Pararhizobium capsulatum DSM 1112: one gene and its partner. The protein of the gene in region 1 interacts with the protein of each later gene in a pairwise test. Links are inferred from orthologs where the notes say so. Each region holds a gene or a part of one and is shown in the gene's direction. Other genes may lie near its edges.

Evidence for each region.
Region 2: the proteins of ung (region 1) and ndk interact in binary tests that used the Escherichia coli proteins (3 or more experiments, as listed by UniProt). The link is inferred for Pararhizobium capsulatum DSM 1112 from one-to-one orthologs.

Annotation. Positions count from the first base shown.
Region 1 is NZ_JAUSVF010000001.1:4,218,252-4,225,819, reverse strand. The notes cover bases 3,267-6,127. They hold ung (uracil-DNA glycosylase), read left to right. Parts: upstream 3,267-4,282; coding sequence 4,283-4,972; downstream 4,973-6,127. Other genes in these bases: QO002_RS20260 (HlyD family type I secretion periplasmic adaptor subunit), read right to left, coding at 6,047-6,127; QO002_RS20265 (DMT family transporter), read right to left, coding at 4,982-5,890; QO002_RS20275 (methyl-accepting chemotaxis protein), read right to left, coding at 3,267-3,820. Outside these bases: QO002_RS20285 (GcvT family protein), read right to left, coding at 1-699; purU (formyltetrahydrofolate deformylase), read right to left, coding at 913-1,797; more of QO002_RS20275, read right to left, coding at 2,039-3,266; more of QO002_RS20260, read right to left, coding at 6,128-7,369; QO002_RS20255 (type I secretion system permease/ATPase), read right to left, coding at 7,366-7,568. UniProt on the Escherichia coli protein: Excises uracil residues from the DNA which can arise as a result of misincorporation of dUMP residues by DNA polymerase or due to deamination of cytosine.
Region 2 is NZ_JAUSVF010000001.1:1,975,757-1,983,391, forward strand. Bases 2,531-5,458 are described here. They hold ndk (nucleoside-diphosphate kinase), read left to right. Parts: upstream 2,531-3,747; coding sequence 3,748-4,170; downstream 4,171-5,458. Other genes in these bases: QO002_RS09485 (Rap1a/Tai family immunity protein), read right to left, coding at 2,550-2,957; QO002_RS09490 (DinB family protein), read right to left, coding at 3,026-3,541; QO002_RS09500 (hypothetical protein), read right to left, coding at 4,426-4,923; QO002_RS09505 (CGNR zinc finger domain-containing protein), read right to left, coding at 4,953-5,458. Outside these bases: QO002_RS09475 (ABC-F family ATP-binding cassette domain-containing protein), read right to left, coding at 1-1,262; QO002_RS09480 (GGDEF domain-containing protein), read right to left, coding at 1,332-2,411; more of QO002_RS09505, read right to left, coding at 5,459-5,513; QO002_RS09510 (branched-chain amino acid ABC transporter permease), read left to right, coding at 5,579-6,475; QO002_RS09515 (molybdenum cofactor biosynthesis protein MoaE), read right to left, coding at 6,577-7,047; moaD (molybdopterin converting factor subunit 1), read right to left, coding at 7,052-7,312; pgsA (CDP-diacylglycerol--glycerol-3-phosphate 3-phosphatidyltransferase), read right to left, coding at 7,309-7,635. UniProt on the Escherichia coli protein: Major role in the synthesis of nucleoside triphosphates other than ATP. The ATP gamma phosphate is transferred to the NDP beta phosphate via a ping-pong mechanism, using a phosphorylated active-site intermediate.

The DNA of each region.
Region 1 (7,568 bases):
GAAGGTCAGCGGATGGTCGACCGGCATGACGGGCAGGTCCTCGCCGACCATTTCGGCGATCAGGCGGCCCCAGATGCCGGCGCAGACGATGACGTGATCGGCCATGATCGTGCCGCGATGCGTGACGACACCCTTGATGCGGCCGCCTTCTGTTATCAGCGATTTGGCCGGTGTATTGCCGAACATCTGCAGCTTGCCGGACTTTTCCGCTGCGTCCACCAACTTGCCGGCAACGGTCTGCGAACGGGGAATGACGAGGCCGGCATCGGGATCGAACATGCCGCCCATGACCTGATCTTCCTCGATCAGCGGGAACATGGCCTTGATTTCGGAAGGCGAGACGTAATGGGCGCGGGTGCCGAAAGCCTTGGCGGAGGAGAGCTTGCGCTTGATCTCTTCCATCCAGGTGTCATCGCCGGTGCGGACAACTTCGAGGCCGCCGATGCGGGCGTAGTGGCCCATCTTCTCGTAGAAATCGATCGAGTATTGCGTTGTCCAAACCGAGAGATAGTCGTGGCTTGTCGTGTAGCAGAAGTCGGAGGCGTGGGCGGTGGAACCGATATCGGTCGGGATACCGGACTTGTCGATGCCCACGATGTCGTCCCATCCCCGCTCGATCAGGTGATGGGCAATCGAGGCACCGACGATGCCTCCCAGTCCGATGATGACGACATTTGCCTTTTGCGGGAACTCTGCCATTGCGTGCAATCCTGATTGGAATTTTGGCCTGATTTTAGAGTTTGCTGCGTGGCAACTAGAGCCTGTCTACGACATAAACCTCATACTGCACGACCGATTGCGTCACCCGTTGCCAGAGCAAGTTATGGCGTCCAGCGGGATGATCCAAACGCCTGACGGCATCGGCGGTCGTGCCCGTGTAGCTGTGGAACGCGCTTGCGTAATCTGGCGCGGTCAACCCATGCGTTCCGAGGCGTAGGAACCGGGGCTTGCCGGGAAGACGATGGTGCGGTTGCCGTTCATGAACACGCGGTGGTGGATATGGGCGTGCACGGCACGCGCCAGCGCCTGGCTTTCGACATCGCGACCGATCGAAACATAGTCTTCCGGCGACTGCGCATGTGTAATGCGGGCGATGTCCTGCTCGATGATCGGACCTTCGTCGAGATCTTCGGTGACGTAGTGCGCAGTCGCGCCGATCAGCTTCACGCCGCGCTCGTAGGCCTGTTTGTAGGGGTTGGCACCCTTGAAGCTCGGCAGGAACGAGTGGTGGATGTTGATGATGCGTCCCGACATCTTCTTGCAGACGGCGTCCGACAACACCTGCATGTAGCGGGCGAGCACGATCAGTTCGGCTTCGGATTGCTCGACGATCTCCATCAGGCGGGCTTCGGCCTGCGGCTTGTTTTCCTTTGTCACCTTGATGTGGTGGAAGGGGATGTCGTGGTTGACGATGACCTTCTGGTATTCGAAGTGGTTGGAGACGACGCCGACGATCTCGATCGGCAAAGCGCCGATCTTCCAGCGATAGAGCAGGTCGTTGAGGCAGTGGCCGAAGCGCGACACCATCAGAAGCACCTTCATGCGGTGCTCGCTGTCGTGGATCTGCGACTGCATGCCGAAGCGGGTATTGACGGCTGCAAACCCTTCCTGAAGCTCGTCCATCGTCGCGCCTTCCTGGCTGATGAAGGTGAGGCGCATGAAGAAGAGGCCGGTTTCGAGATCGTCGAACTGGGAGCTGTCGGTGATATAACAGCCCTTGTCGGCGAGGTAACCGGTGATGGCCGCAACGATGCCGCGGGTGGATTTGCAGGATACGGTCAGCACATAGCTTTTCATCGAAATCGGTCTCTCAATTGCGGGTCTGCCCGGACGGATTGGCTGGCGCCGGATTGCGACTGAAGCTAGCGCGGCGGCTGCCCGCCCGTCCATCCGTTTCGCGACATCCGATAGCAGGAACAGGCCATGGAGCGGCACGGAAAATGATCGTCGGCATCATTCCGGTAAAGATTGTGCGCAACCCAACGAAAACGGCGCCCACTGTTGGGGCGCCGCGTATCCTTTCAACACGATTGAAGGCTTAGAATTCTTCCCAGCTCTGCTCGGCTTTTGCGGCATTTCCGGAAAAGGCGTGGCTGACCTGCGCCGTCATGCGGCGAGCAGGCGAGGCGACCGGTCGGTTGCGACCAGCGTCGGCAGCGACAGGGCCCGAACTGCCGCCTTTGCCGACACGGAACTGGCCGAGCATCGCAAAGAGCGCTTCGGCTTCCCGAGCCAGCGAATGGCTTGCGGCCGTCTGCTGCTCGACCATGGCCGCGTTCTGCTGCGTGCCCTGATCCATGGCATTGACCGAGTGGTTGATTTCCTGAAGGCCCGTCGCCTGTTCGCGCGCGCCACCGACAATCGCGACGACGTTGGTGTTGATATTCCCGACCTGGGAAACAATGAGCTCCAGCGCCTTGCCGGTTTCGCCAACCAGGGCGACGCCGTTCTTGACGTGCTCGCCGGAGGTGTGGATCAGGGCCTTGATTTCCTTGGCGGCCGTTGCGGAGCGCTGTGCGAGTTCCCGAACTTCCTGGGCGACAACGGCAAACCCCTTGCCTGCTTCCCCGGCACGCGCGGCTTCGACGCCGGCATTCAACGCAAGCAGATTTGTCTGGAACGCGATGTCGTCGATTACGCCGATGATGTTGGAAATCCCCCGTGAGGAATCCTCGATCTGGCTCATGGCAGCGACGGCGCTGCGAACCACCGCACCTGACCGTTCCGCATTGTCGCGGGTGGCGGCGACGAGGTGTCCGGCTTCTTCCGCGCGACGGCTCGAATCCGCGACGGTCGTTGTGATTTCCTCAAGGGCAGCGGCGGTTTCTTCGACCGAGGCCGCCTGGCGTTCCGTGCGCTTGGCCAGATCGTCGGCCGCGGAGCGGATCTCGCCGGAGCCGGCTGCGATCGCCTGCGCATTGCGGCCCACGGATTGCAGGGCGCTGCGAAGCTTGGCCACGGCATCGTTGAAATCGTGGCGAAGCTTTTCCATTGTCGGCACGAAAGGCTTGTCGAGCACCTGTGTCAGATCACCATCGGCAAGTCCCTGCATCGCTGAAGCAAGGGCGGAAACCGCACCCATCCGTTCGGTGACATCGGTCGCGAACTTCACAACCTTGAACACCTTGCCGTGGATGTCGAGGATTGGGTTGTAGCTCGCCTGGATCCAGATTTCCTTGCCGCCCTTGCCGTAGCGGACGAACTCGTTGGACAGGAATTCGCCGCGGGCCAGCCGTTCCCAGAATTGCCTGTAGTCCTCGCTTGCGACATAGGCCGGATCGCAGAAAATTCGGTGGTGCTGTCCCTTGATCTCGGACAGCTGGTAACCCAGCGCGCCGCAGAAGTTTTCATTGGCGGTCAGGATTTCACCGGTCGGCGTGAATTCGATGACCGCTTGAGAACGGGAGACGGCGCGGAGTTTGCCGGCATCTTCCGTTGCCTTGATCTTTACCTCGGTGATGTCGGTCGCGAATTTGACGACCTTATAGGGTTTGTTTCCGCGGAAGACGGGATTGTAGGAGGCTTCGATCCAGATGTCGCGGCCGCTCTTGGTGATACGGCGATATTGATGGCTCTGGAACTCGCCACGGGCAAGCCTATCCCAAAACTCGCGATACTCGGGGCTCGCCGCTTCCGTCGGATCGACGAAGATGCGGTGATGCTTGCCTTTGATTTCCGCCAGCGTATAGCCAAGTGCACCGCAGAAATTGGCATTGGCTGTCAGGATATTGCCCTGCAGATCGAATTCGATGATTGCCTGTGACTTGTCCATCGCAGCGAGGATCGCGCGTGAGTCCCCGCCAAATCCGGGAAGATGCATGCTCATTGTGGCCTCCAAAAAGATTGACCGGGGGTGTTCCTCAGGCCTCACCCGAGGTTTATGCGCATGCGGTTGGCAAGCTGCCGGATTGTTCTCTAACTGCTCTCATTGCGCTCCTGTTATCCTCGATAACAGGAGCTATCGGGTGCGGGCGCTTGCCAAGCCGCTACGTCAGAGTTGTGGACGGTGTCGACTTAGAATACAACTATTGGTATAATTTAGTAAAAGTTTGATTAAAATCTATCTGCGAAATTGTGCCTGCGATTTCCCCTATTTTGCGCGGTTTGCGAGAAATTGGTCTTTGATTTGTATTAAAATCGCGTGAATCTGGCCGTTTCAAGTTGATTTAGAAAATCAGGATTTGTGGATATTTTGTAAGGCCTTCGGCAGCATTCTCTTGCCAGATCGTTGCCCCGCACTAAGATCCCATCTGTTTTAGCGTGTGGGCGGGGAGGTTTAGCCATGGAAACGGCTGTGCGTTTGGAGGAGAGTTGGAAGGTGGCACTTTTCGGGGAATTTTCACAACCCTACATGGTGGGTCTGAAATCTTTTCTCCAGGAAGAGAAGGCGCAAGGCAAAGCCATATTCCCCAGAGGCTCCGAGTATTTCCGGGCACTCGACCTGACGCCGCTGGACAAGGTTCGTGTCGTCGTCCTTGGCCAGGATCCTTATCATGGCGAGGGACAGGCCCATGGATTGTCCTTCAGCGTTTTGCCCGGCGTGCGCCCTCCGCCGTCGCTGGTCAACATCTTCAAGGAACTGCAGAGCGATCTTGACATAAAACCTGCCGGTCATGGCTTCCTGGAACATTGGGCCAAGCAGGGCGTGCTCCTGCTCAACAGCGTCCTGACGGTTGAGCGATCCATGGCTGCGTCGCACCAGGGAAAGGGATGGGAGCGTTTTACCGACGCGATCATTCGCGCTGTCAACGAGCAGCCTCATTCGGTTGTCTTCATCCTGTGGGGCGCCTACGCCCAGAAGAAGGCCGCGTTCGTCGACCAATCCCGCCATCTGATCTTGAAGTCGCCGCATCCCTCGCCGCTATCGGCGCACAACGGTTTCTTCGGCAGCCGACCTTTCTCCAAGGCGAACGCATTTCTCGTGTCGAACGGCTACCCGCCGATCGACTGGACACTCCCCGCCAATTCGTGACGCCTCTTGTCAGGAGAGAGGCTGGGTCGGGCCTCTGGCCGCAACCTTGGCGTTTCGGCGCGCCACGACCGCTTCACGCCAGATGGTGAATATGCCGGCCGCCACGACGATTGTGGAGCCGGCGATCACGTTGAGGTTCAGGGTTTCGCCGAACACCGAAACACCGATAATCGATGCATAGACAAGCTGGAGATAGGTGAGGGGCTGGACCTCTGCCGCGTCCAGATGCTCGTACGCCTTGATCAGGCTGAAGTGGCTTGTCGTGCCGGTAATGCACAGCAGGATCATCCAGACCCAGTCGCCCGGCGCAAGGGGCGTCCAGTAGAACGGACCGACGAGGCTGATCACGGCGGCCCCGGCAACGCCGGTGTAGAGGAAGCTGGTCGTCGAGGAGTCATCGTGGCTCACCAGCCTGGTAGCGATGACGTAGAAGGCAAAGATCAATGCGGAGGAAATCGGGATCAGCACCTTGAGGTCAAAATTCGTGCCATCCGGTTTCAGAATCAGCAACACGCCGAGCAGTCCGACGATGATCGCTGTCCAGCGGCGCCAGCCCACCCGTTCGCCGAGGATCGGCATCGACAACAGGGCAACGAAGATCGGTCCGGAAGAAAAGATTGCCTGCGAATGGGCAAGGCCCACCTGCGCAAACGAGGTGATGACGATAACAATCTGCACCGCCAGGAGAACACCGCGAAGAATCTGCAGTATCGGTCTTCGGGTCCTGAAGGCGACCGGCAGCCCGCCCGGGGATCGCGCAGCCCATGCCAGCGCGAAGGATGCGAAGGCCCAGTAGCGGATCATGGTGATCAGAACGGGCGGATAGATACTGCCCAGATATTTTGAGATCGCGTCCTGTATGGAGAAAATCGTGATCGCCAAAAGAACGAAAATGTAGCCGGTTTTTTTGGAAGACATAATCGACAGTCGTATACCGGTGACGGCTAACTGTGCCACGCCTATTTTTGCATGGCGGTATGGCACGGGGCACATTCGCCCCGCTTGCTGCGTCATTCCTCAAACCGATCTCGGTTTGAGGATAAAATTATGCAGCAGGTATAAAGTGCAGCAGCGTCAATCTTCGCGAAAAGTATGCCGCATCTGTTCGGTCAGCGGCTTCGCCAGATAGGACAGCACGGTCCGATCCCCGATCTTCATGAACACTTCAGCCGGCATGCCGGGATATAGGGTCAGACCCTTGAGTGCCTTCAGGCTTTCCGGCTTTGGGCGCACACGGATCGGGTAGTAGCCGATGCCGGTGCGCTGGTCGGTCACGAGGTCTGGAGCGATGGTCACCACTTCCCCATCGACGACAGGTGTCGTGCGTTGATTGAAGGCGCTGAAGACGAGCTCGACCGGTTGGCCAACGCGAATCTGGTCGATGTCGTGGGTGGCGACCTTTGCCTCCACGGTCAGGCTGTCCGCCTCCGGCACGACGAGCATCAGCTGTTCGCCGGGATTGATCACGCCATTCACGGTATGGACCGCCAGCTGGTAGACGCGGCCGGTGAGCGGGGCCGTGATATCGAGACGCTTCAACTGATCGATGGCTGCGATCCGCCGGTCTTCATATTCTGAAATCTTGGCTTCGACGTCAGTCAGTTCCTTCGCGATCTCGGTGCGCCGGTCCTCGCCCAATTGCAGGATCTGAAGATCGATTTCGCTCGATTTGCCGGCGGCCTGGGCGCGGGCGGCGATGCGAGCACCGCGATCACCTTCGAGTTGCGCTCGTTCGCGCTTCAGGGTGGTGACGCGCTGCATGGAAACGAGGCCGTCCTTGTAGAGCTTTTCAAGACCTTCCAGTTCTTCGGCGATGAGCTTCAGCGCATCGTCGATCGCGCCAAGCTGTACGGTGAGCCCGTCGGTCTCGTTGGCAAGCTGATCCTTGCGGGAGGCAAGCTGACTTTTCATGCCGGCAAGGGAGTTTTTCCGGCTGACGAAAAGCTTGCGTTCACTGTCTTCGAGAACCGCGGCAGCGTTTCCCGTTGTAAGCGCATCCAGATCTTCCGGGATTGTGAAGTTTGCGCTGTCGGTCTGTTCGGCCAGCAGGCGTGCCCGGCGTGCATAGAGCTGGGCGAGCGTGTTCTGCACGATGGAAAGGTTGGCGCGAACGGTGGTGCCGTCGAGACGGATCAGCACCTGTCCGGCGGAAACGCGGTCGCCTTCCTTGACCAGAAGCTCTCCGACGATGCCACCCGTCAGGTGCTGGATCTTCTTTACGTTGTTTTCAACGACGACGGTGCCGCCGGCAACGATGGCACTCGACAGTTCCGTCGTGGCGGCCCAGCCGCCGACGCCGACGACCAGAGCGGTAGAAAGAATGAGTACCGCCGTCATGTGACGGCCGAGAGACCGGCGGGAGCTGACGGGTTTCGCTTGGTTCTGAATGTCGGTCATTGCGCGTTATCCTGTCCCTCACCCACGACCTTGAGGTTCGCGGCGCCGGCCACCTGTGGCGGTCGGCTTTCCTGGCGCAGAATCTTTGCCAGCACTTCATCCTTGGGGCCGAAGGCCTGCATTCGTCCTTCGTTCATCATCAATACAAGGTCGGTCGCAGCCAGCGCGCTTGGTCGATGCGCAATGACGATGACAATGC
Region 2 (7,635 bases), 2.2 Mb from region 1 along the record:
TCGGTCGCAAGACCCATCTGGGCGACGCGCGAGCGCACCTTGGCTTCCGGCGCATCCGGCATCAGCGGACGGATATGCTGAACCGCGGTATCACCGGGAACGAGATCGTCCAGCTGATGCTGGGCAAAGAAGCCGATCTTCAGGTTCGGTGCCAGCCGGATGTCGCCGGCATCAGCGGAAAGCCGACCGGAGATGAACTTGGCAAACGTCGATTTGCCATTGCCGTTCGAGCCGAGCAGGGCGATGCGGTCGTCATTGTCGATCCTGAGGTTCAGGCCCTTCAGGATCGGCTTGCCGGGCGTGTATCCGACAGAACCGCCCTGGATGGCGATGATCGGCGAGGCCGGTTGTTTTTCCGGCTCGGGAAAATGGATCGGATGGACATGATCCTCGATGACGGCGGCAACGGTCCCCATCCGCTCCAGCGCCTTGACGCGGCTCTGCGCCTGACGGGCCTTGGTTGCCTTGGCCTTGAACCGGTCGATGAAGGACTGCAGGTGCTTGCGCGCCGCCTCATTCTTCACCTTGGCCTTCTGCTGCAGCTCGATCGCCTCGGCGCGCTGGCGCTGGAACTGGTCGTAGGAGCCGCGGTAGAAGGTCAGCTTCTTCTGGTCGAGATGGATGATCGAATTGACAGCCGTGTTGAGCAGGTCGCGATCGTGGCTGATGATGATGACCGTGTGTGGATAGCGGCGGATATAGTCCTCCAGCCACAATGCGCCTTCGAGGTCGAGATAGTTGGTCGGTTCGTCGAGCAGCAGCAGGTCCGGCTCGGCAAACAGCACGGCCGCCAGCGCCACGCGCATGCGCCAGCCACCGGAAAAGGACGAGGCCGGGCGCTTCTGCGCCTCATGGTCGAAACCGAGACCAGCGAGAATGCTGGCCGCACGCGATTCCGCCGAATGCGCCTGGATGTCGGTGAGCCGCGTCTGGATTTCGGCAATACGATGCGGATCGGTGGCATGCTCGGCTTCAGTCAGCAGCGCCTCGCGCTCCTTGTCTGCTTTCAGCACGATTTCGATCAGCGGCTCTTCGGTGCCGGGCGCTTCTTGTGCCACCTGTCCGATGCGGGCATTCCTGGGGATCGAAACGGAACCTGTCTCGCTCTCCATCGTGCCGGTGATGATGCGGAAGAGCGTCGACTTGCCGGCGCCGTTCTTGCCGACGAGGCCGGCCTTGGTGCCGGCAGGAAGCGAAACCGTCGCCTGGTCGATGAGCAGGCGGCCGGCAATACGCGCGGAGAGATTGTTGATCGTGATCATGGCCGGCGTTTTGGCCGATGTTGTCGCGGAAGGCAAGTGTCCCAGAGGCCGCAGTCTTCGTGAAAAGGCCTATGCCGCGTGGGGAGAGTAGAGGCGCGGCGATCTCGCGCCGACGGCGGCCGAGAACACCAGCTGGCCCGGATGGCCGGAGGCCTTGACGGCGTGCAGCGCGAGTTCCGCCTGGCTGAAGAGATCGGCCTCTCCACTTGCGGCATCGGTCATCGCGATGCCTGCCGAGAGAGACAGTCGTTCCGGCGTGAACGAGCGTTCGGGCAGGGGGATGTCGATGGCTTCGATCGAAGCGCGTATGCGCGAGACGATTGCCTCTGCATTGGCGGCGCTGACGTCGGAAAACAGGAAGGCCAGTTCATCCAGTCCGATACGACCGACGAAGTCGTTCTTCTTGATGGATTTGCGGAAAATCGGAGCGAGTTTCTTCAGCGCCTTTTCCAGCGCGTCCACGCCGTACCGTTCGCCGACGCCGCGCAGGCCGTTAAGGGACACCAGCACAAGGGCCGTGGGCGGCGGCGCATCGAGAAACAGCGCCGATAGCCGCGCCGAGAATGCCGTACGGTTCGGAAGCCCGGTTGAGGGATCCCGCGTCGCCGCTGCCCGCAGCGCATCGATATCGCCTTCCATGGAAGACAGCTGTGCAACGGTTTCGGTAAGCCGCCCAGAGAAGCTTGCTTCGTCGCGCAGCAGCGCTGCGGCCTGATCACGGATCGCCTGCGTCGCATCGGCAAAGTCCGACATGGCAACCACCGGATCGTTTTCGAGCCGAAGCGCAAAATCCTGCAGCTGGCGGACGAAACCCGTCTTGCGATTGGTGGCCTCGCGCATCGCCACCGAAACGTCACCCAGGAGCTTCACGGCCTGCGCCTGAACCTTGTCGGCACTCAGTGTCGCGTGGCTTGCAAGATTGTGACGAATACCAAGTTCGTCAATCTTGGCTGCATCGGGAGAGGGCCCGAGTGCCGAAAGCTCGCGGGCAAGATCTGGATTGCGTCCCGAAAGCGCCTCGTAAAACAGCGCATAGTTGCGCGGCAGGGGAGAAACGCCAAGGCTCGCCATGGCCTGGGCAATCCTGACGAACACGGCGTCGATTTCCGTCCGTGCCGGCCGCTGCGCGTTCTGCTTGGGGTTCGTCATCGGTTCAATCCCTGAAACAGCTGATATTGCCATCTTGCGGCCTTGCCGCCGTTTTCCTTGTTATGGAATTGGATAAGCCGTTGACATTAAAAGAGCGTCAATCTGCGATTGCGCCTGTATGTGATGGTTACAGAGCGCTTAAGAACATGGCCATCTCAGCGCTGTCGCAGTCTGCACCAGGATGTCGGCGCTACGCCCCAGCTCCAGCGGGTTAGCCTCCAGAAAGGCGCAGACAACGTCGATATGCTCCTGCAGGATAATCGTATCGGGCGCGCATATATTGGCGCGGATCTTTGCCGTCACACTGATCGTGCTCTTCGGCCGATTGTTCTCCGCATCGACGACATCCGCCAATTCCGCATGATGCAGATCGCGGGACCAGCGGTCGAGGACACCGGCAACATAGCCGGCAAGGGCAGGATTCCTCGGTGGCTGGCAAAACGCGTGCAGCGTCACGCCGTCAACGAACTGCGCCCGTGCCGTCGTTGGTGCTACAGCAGCCAGCGCGGCTAAAACAATCATCGGCAGGCGGCATCGTCCCGGCATTGCCCTTCCTCCTACCAAGCTCGCGCGGCATGGTCGTATGCTACGCCAAATGCACGCCCACGCAACTCTCAGCCCGCATGCTTGCGCCCCTCTGGCGTGCGCTGGAAAAAGACGAGGTCAAGCGAAAGGCTTGGCTTGCCCAGCGCGGTCAAAATCATGTGGCACTGGCCCCTATGATGGGTCTGGTGGTTGAAGAGATGGGCGAGCGCGGGTGCCAGTTTCTGGGTGATGAGGGTAGGAGTGCTGACGGGCGTATAGCTAAAGGTCGCCCGCAGATCCTCCTCCGTCAGATCGCGGATCCAACCGGCAATACGTTCGTCTTCAGCCCGCCGCGCATCGGCAAGTGCGGCAAACTCCGTGTGAATGACGGCATCGAGCCGCGTCGGCGCGTCGCCCGTGCCGGTGAAGCGGCGCATCCAGATGCGGTCGGTGGCAAGCAGGTGGTTGAGCGTGCCGGAGAGCGAGCCGAAGAAGGCTCCCTTGTTTTCCTGAAACTCGCTTTCGCTCAGTGTGGCGACAGCTTCGTAGACCAGTCTGTTTGCCCAGCCGTTGTAGTCAGCCATCATGAGGTAATGGTCGCGCATCGGTGTCTCCTGTGTTCGAAGGAGCATAACCGAAGATCGGATCGCTTTGGGTGATGGCACCGATGAAATTTGCTGATTGTGCGGCTCCGCAGGTGCGATCGGCCGAAATCCGGTGGCCACCCCTTGTTTTGCGGCGCGTGGGCGGCTATTGACGCGCAAAATCCACGAAAACCTCAAAATCCACGAAAACCCAAGGGAATTCACAAATGGCGATTGAACGCACCTTTTCGATGATCAAGCCGGACGCGACCAAGCGCAACCTCACCGGCGCGATCACCAAGATGATCGAAGACGCCGGCCTGCGCGTCGTCGCGTCCAAGCGCGTCTGGATGAGCACCCGCGAAGCCGAAGGCTTCTACGCTGTTCACAAGGAACGCCCGTTCTTCGGCGAACTTGTTGAATCCATGACCTCGGGTCCGACGATCGTTCAGGTTCTCGAAGGCGAAAACGCCATCCTGAAGAACCGCGAAATCATGGGCGCCACCAACCCGGCAAACGCCGATGAAGGCACCATCCGCAAGACCCACGCCCTGTCGATCGGCGAAAATTCGGTTCACGGTTCGGATGCTCCGGAAACCGCAGCAATCGAAATCGCCTACTGGTTCTCGGGCACCGAGATCGTCGGCTGAATCAGTTTCTAAAGCATGTCGCGCAAAAGTGCGCAGCGGTTTTGCGATAACGACAAAGAGTTAAAGCGTGGGAAGCGAATCTGAAAGATCGCGACACGCTTTAAGGGCTTTGTCCCGAAGGTCTTGAAAAGATTATATTTTGAAAGCCGGGACGGAAACGTCCCGGCTTTTGCCGTTGTTGCCCATCGAACTTGGAGATCGGCCCCACGTCCGGCAGTGACGGATATCTCGGTCAGTCGGCAGGCAATCTCTTCGTCAGGAGGCACAGGAGGCCGTCTCGAAATGGGCGGGAACCTTGCCATCCCTGAAGACCTCGGGGTTTTTCTCGTAGGCCGGGCCGATGACCAGTGGCTTGGCCGGCAAGACGTTCTGATCGAGATTGGAGGTCACGGTGGTTTTCAACGTTTGCAGGATATCGCCATCAGGCCCCCTGAGCTCGACAGTCACCGCGTAAGGCTTTTCCTTGTGCACGCAGGTTATATCCGGGCTTTCCAGCACGATCTTGGTCTGCTTTGCAAAGACCTTGCGCTCCAGCGTCAGCGGCGCCCCACCGGCCGGGTTCTCGAAGCTTGCGACCACGAAGCTACCCTCGGGAAGGGCTTCCTTCTTCTCGAATGTCAGCATGTAGGTCGCATAGGCGAGCCGGTAGTTGAAGACGAAGATCTTGCCGGTGAGTTGCAATGGTTCGTCGCCGGTTTCGCGCTGACAGCCCGAGAGCCCGACGCAGGCAATCGCCGCTATCCCGAAAGTCATGGTGCGGATAGGCGAAATGCGGTTCTGGGTCATGCGTTCGCCTCCTTGCGTTTCTGGTAATGCCGGCTTGCCTTTGTTCGATTGCCGCAGACGGCCATGTCGCACCAGCTTCGACTGCGGTTTCGGCTCCGATCGATGAACAGCCATTGGCAATTCGGGCAGATCTTCATCCGGTTTTCGCCAGTCGCAGCGGTCAGGCGAAGAGCCGAATGCGCAGTCGCCGCCTCAAGCGGAACGGGGCCGCTACCACTATGCGGCTGGTTGCGAATGGAGGCCGATATGGCCGAAAGCAGGTCGGCAAGCAGATCGTTCGAACCGCGCCCTTCGATATCAGCCCGGAAATAACGATCCGTCGCCTCGCGAAGAGCAAGCAGATGCGGCCGCCGCGCCGGTGTCGCCGGCGCAATTGGTCCCAAGGCAGATCGCTCGCCGCAGAACTTTGCGGCCGCCCCGGCAAAACTGTCCATCGCCACCGGGTCGGCAAAGCGATCGATCCGCCGCAGGGGATCGAAGCGCAGCACGACGGAATTGGCGACATCGAGCGCCAGTGCGCCGCCGGAAAACCGATGGGGTGTCCAGGAAAAGGTCATGAGTAAATTCTAACTGGTAAAAGCGTTTTTACAAGTTATAATTCGCGAACGCAACGGGACCCGCCATGGCCTATTTCCTGCAACAGCTTGCCAATGCCGTCCCCGTTGCCGCGCTCTACGCGCTGCTTGCCTTTGGCTATGCCATCGCCTTCGCGGTCACCCGCCGGGCGGACCTGACCTACGGTGCTCTCTTCGGGTTTTCCGGGCAGATTTTCCTGCTGTTTACCGATTTTGCCTGGAACAAGCTCTGGCTGGTGCTGCCGGCGTCGCTGGCAATCGGCGCTGCGGCGGCACTGGTCTACACCGCCGGTACCGGTATCTTCCTCGGGCGAAGCGTCATGCGGCGCGTGGTGCTGAAGTCGCCCAACACTGTCGTCGTGGTGTCGCTCGGGCTTGCGATCGTGCTGATGGAAATGTCGCGGCTTGCGGCGGATACCCGCGCCATCTGGCTGCCGCCATTCCTGAACTCGCCGCTGGTGCTATGGGCGAACCCGCGCTTTCCGGTAACCCTGACATTGATCCAGATCATCAATACTGCTGCAATGTTGGCCTTGGTCGTTGCCGGAAACCTCTTCCTGATCCGGTCTGCCTGGGGAAGGAAATGGCGGGCCGTTGCCGATGACGGGCATGCGGCGGCGCTGTGCGGTATCGACCCCACCCGTATCTTCGTAGTCGCCTACGGCGCGTCAGCCCTGTTGGCGGCAATCGCCGGCATTCTCGCAACAGCCTATTACGGCACGATGGATTTCGGCGCAGGCCTCGTTTTCGGCGTCAAGGTGCTGTTCATTGCCTCGATCGGCGGGCAGACCACGCCGCTTCTCGCCGCAGCAGGTGCTGCTCTCATGGGGCTCGCGGAAACAATGTGGAGCGGCTACGGGCCGATCCTGTGGCGCGATTTCGCGATCTTCAGCTTTCTCGTGCTGCTGCTGGTGCTGACACGGCGGGAGCGCGTTCAGCCTTAAAGCATGTCGCGCAAAAGTGTGCAGCGGTTTTGCGACAACGACATGCGCAAAAAAAGAGCTAAAGCGAGGAAGCGAATCTGAAAGATCGCGACGCGCTTTAGTCAGTCGTCCGTCCACCGATCCCGTGCACTATCGTCGGCATCCCTGGCCGAGACCCATTCACCGGCCTCGCCGCTGATGCCGATCTCCTTCTTCCAGAAGGGGGCGGATGTCTTCAGGAAATCCATGACAAAGTTTGCTCCGTCAAAGGCGGCCTGGCGATGCCTGGCGGCCGCGATGACGAGAACGATGTTCTCCCCCGGAACGATCCGGCCATGACGATGGATCGCCCGCAGGGCCTGCAGGCCGAAACGTGCGCTGGCCTCTTCGCAGATGCGCAGGATTTGCGCCTCTGCCATCCCGGGATAATGTTCGAGTTCCAGCGCCCCGAGCGTGCCGGCTTCGTCCCGGCAAAGTCCCGAGAAGGTCACGACGGCACCGATATCGGTGCGTCCCCTGGATATCTCCGCGACTTCTGCGGCAAGGTCGAAATCCTGTCGCTGCACCCGCACCGAAATCGTCGGCTGAGCCATGGCCTCAGCCGCCGGTCATCGGTGGGAAAAGCGCGATCTCGCGGGCGCCGGCGATCGGCTCGTGATGATCGACATGCTCCTGGTTTATGGCAACCCGGATGACATTTTCATGCTCCAGCGCCATCTCATATTCCTCGCCGAGACCCTTGAGATGCCTGAGCAAATCGCCGGCCGTCACGACGCTGTCCGGCAGCACGATCTCTTCTTCGTCCTTGCCGATCCGCTCCCGCACCCAGGCGAAATAGACAAGCCGGACGCTGCTCATTCGTTGATCACATGCTTGAGGCCGGCACGGAAATAGTCGTAACCGGTGTAGATGGTCAGAACTGCAGCAATCCAGAGCAATATTCTGCCTATCTCCGTCGTGTATGGCAGAACCTTATCTCCAGCTGGACCTGCCAGAAGAAAAGCAATCGCTAACATCTGAACCGTTGTTTTCCATTTGGCGATCTGCGTTACGGGTACGCTAACCTTGAGCGCCGCTAGATATTCACGGAGTCCGGAAACGAGGATTTCCCGGCAGAGAATAATGATCGCGGCCCAAAGAGACCAGCCGGCAATTGTCTGTTCCGTGTCTGCGGCCATCAG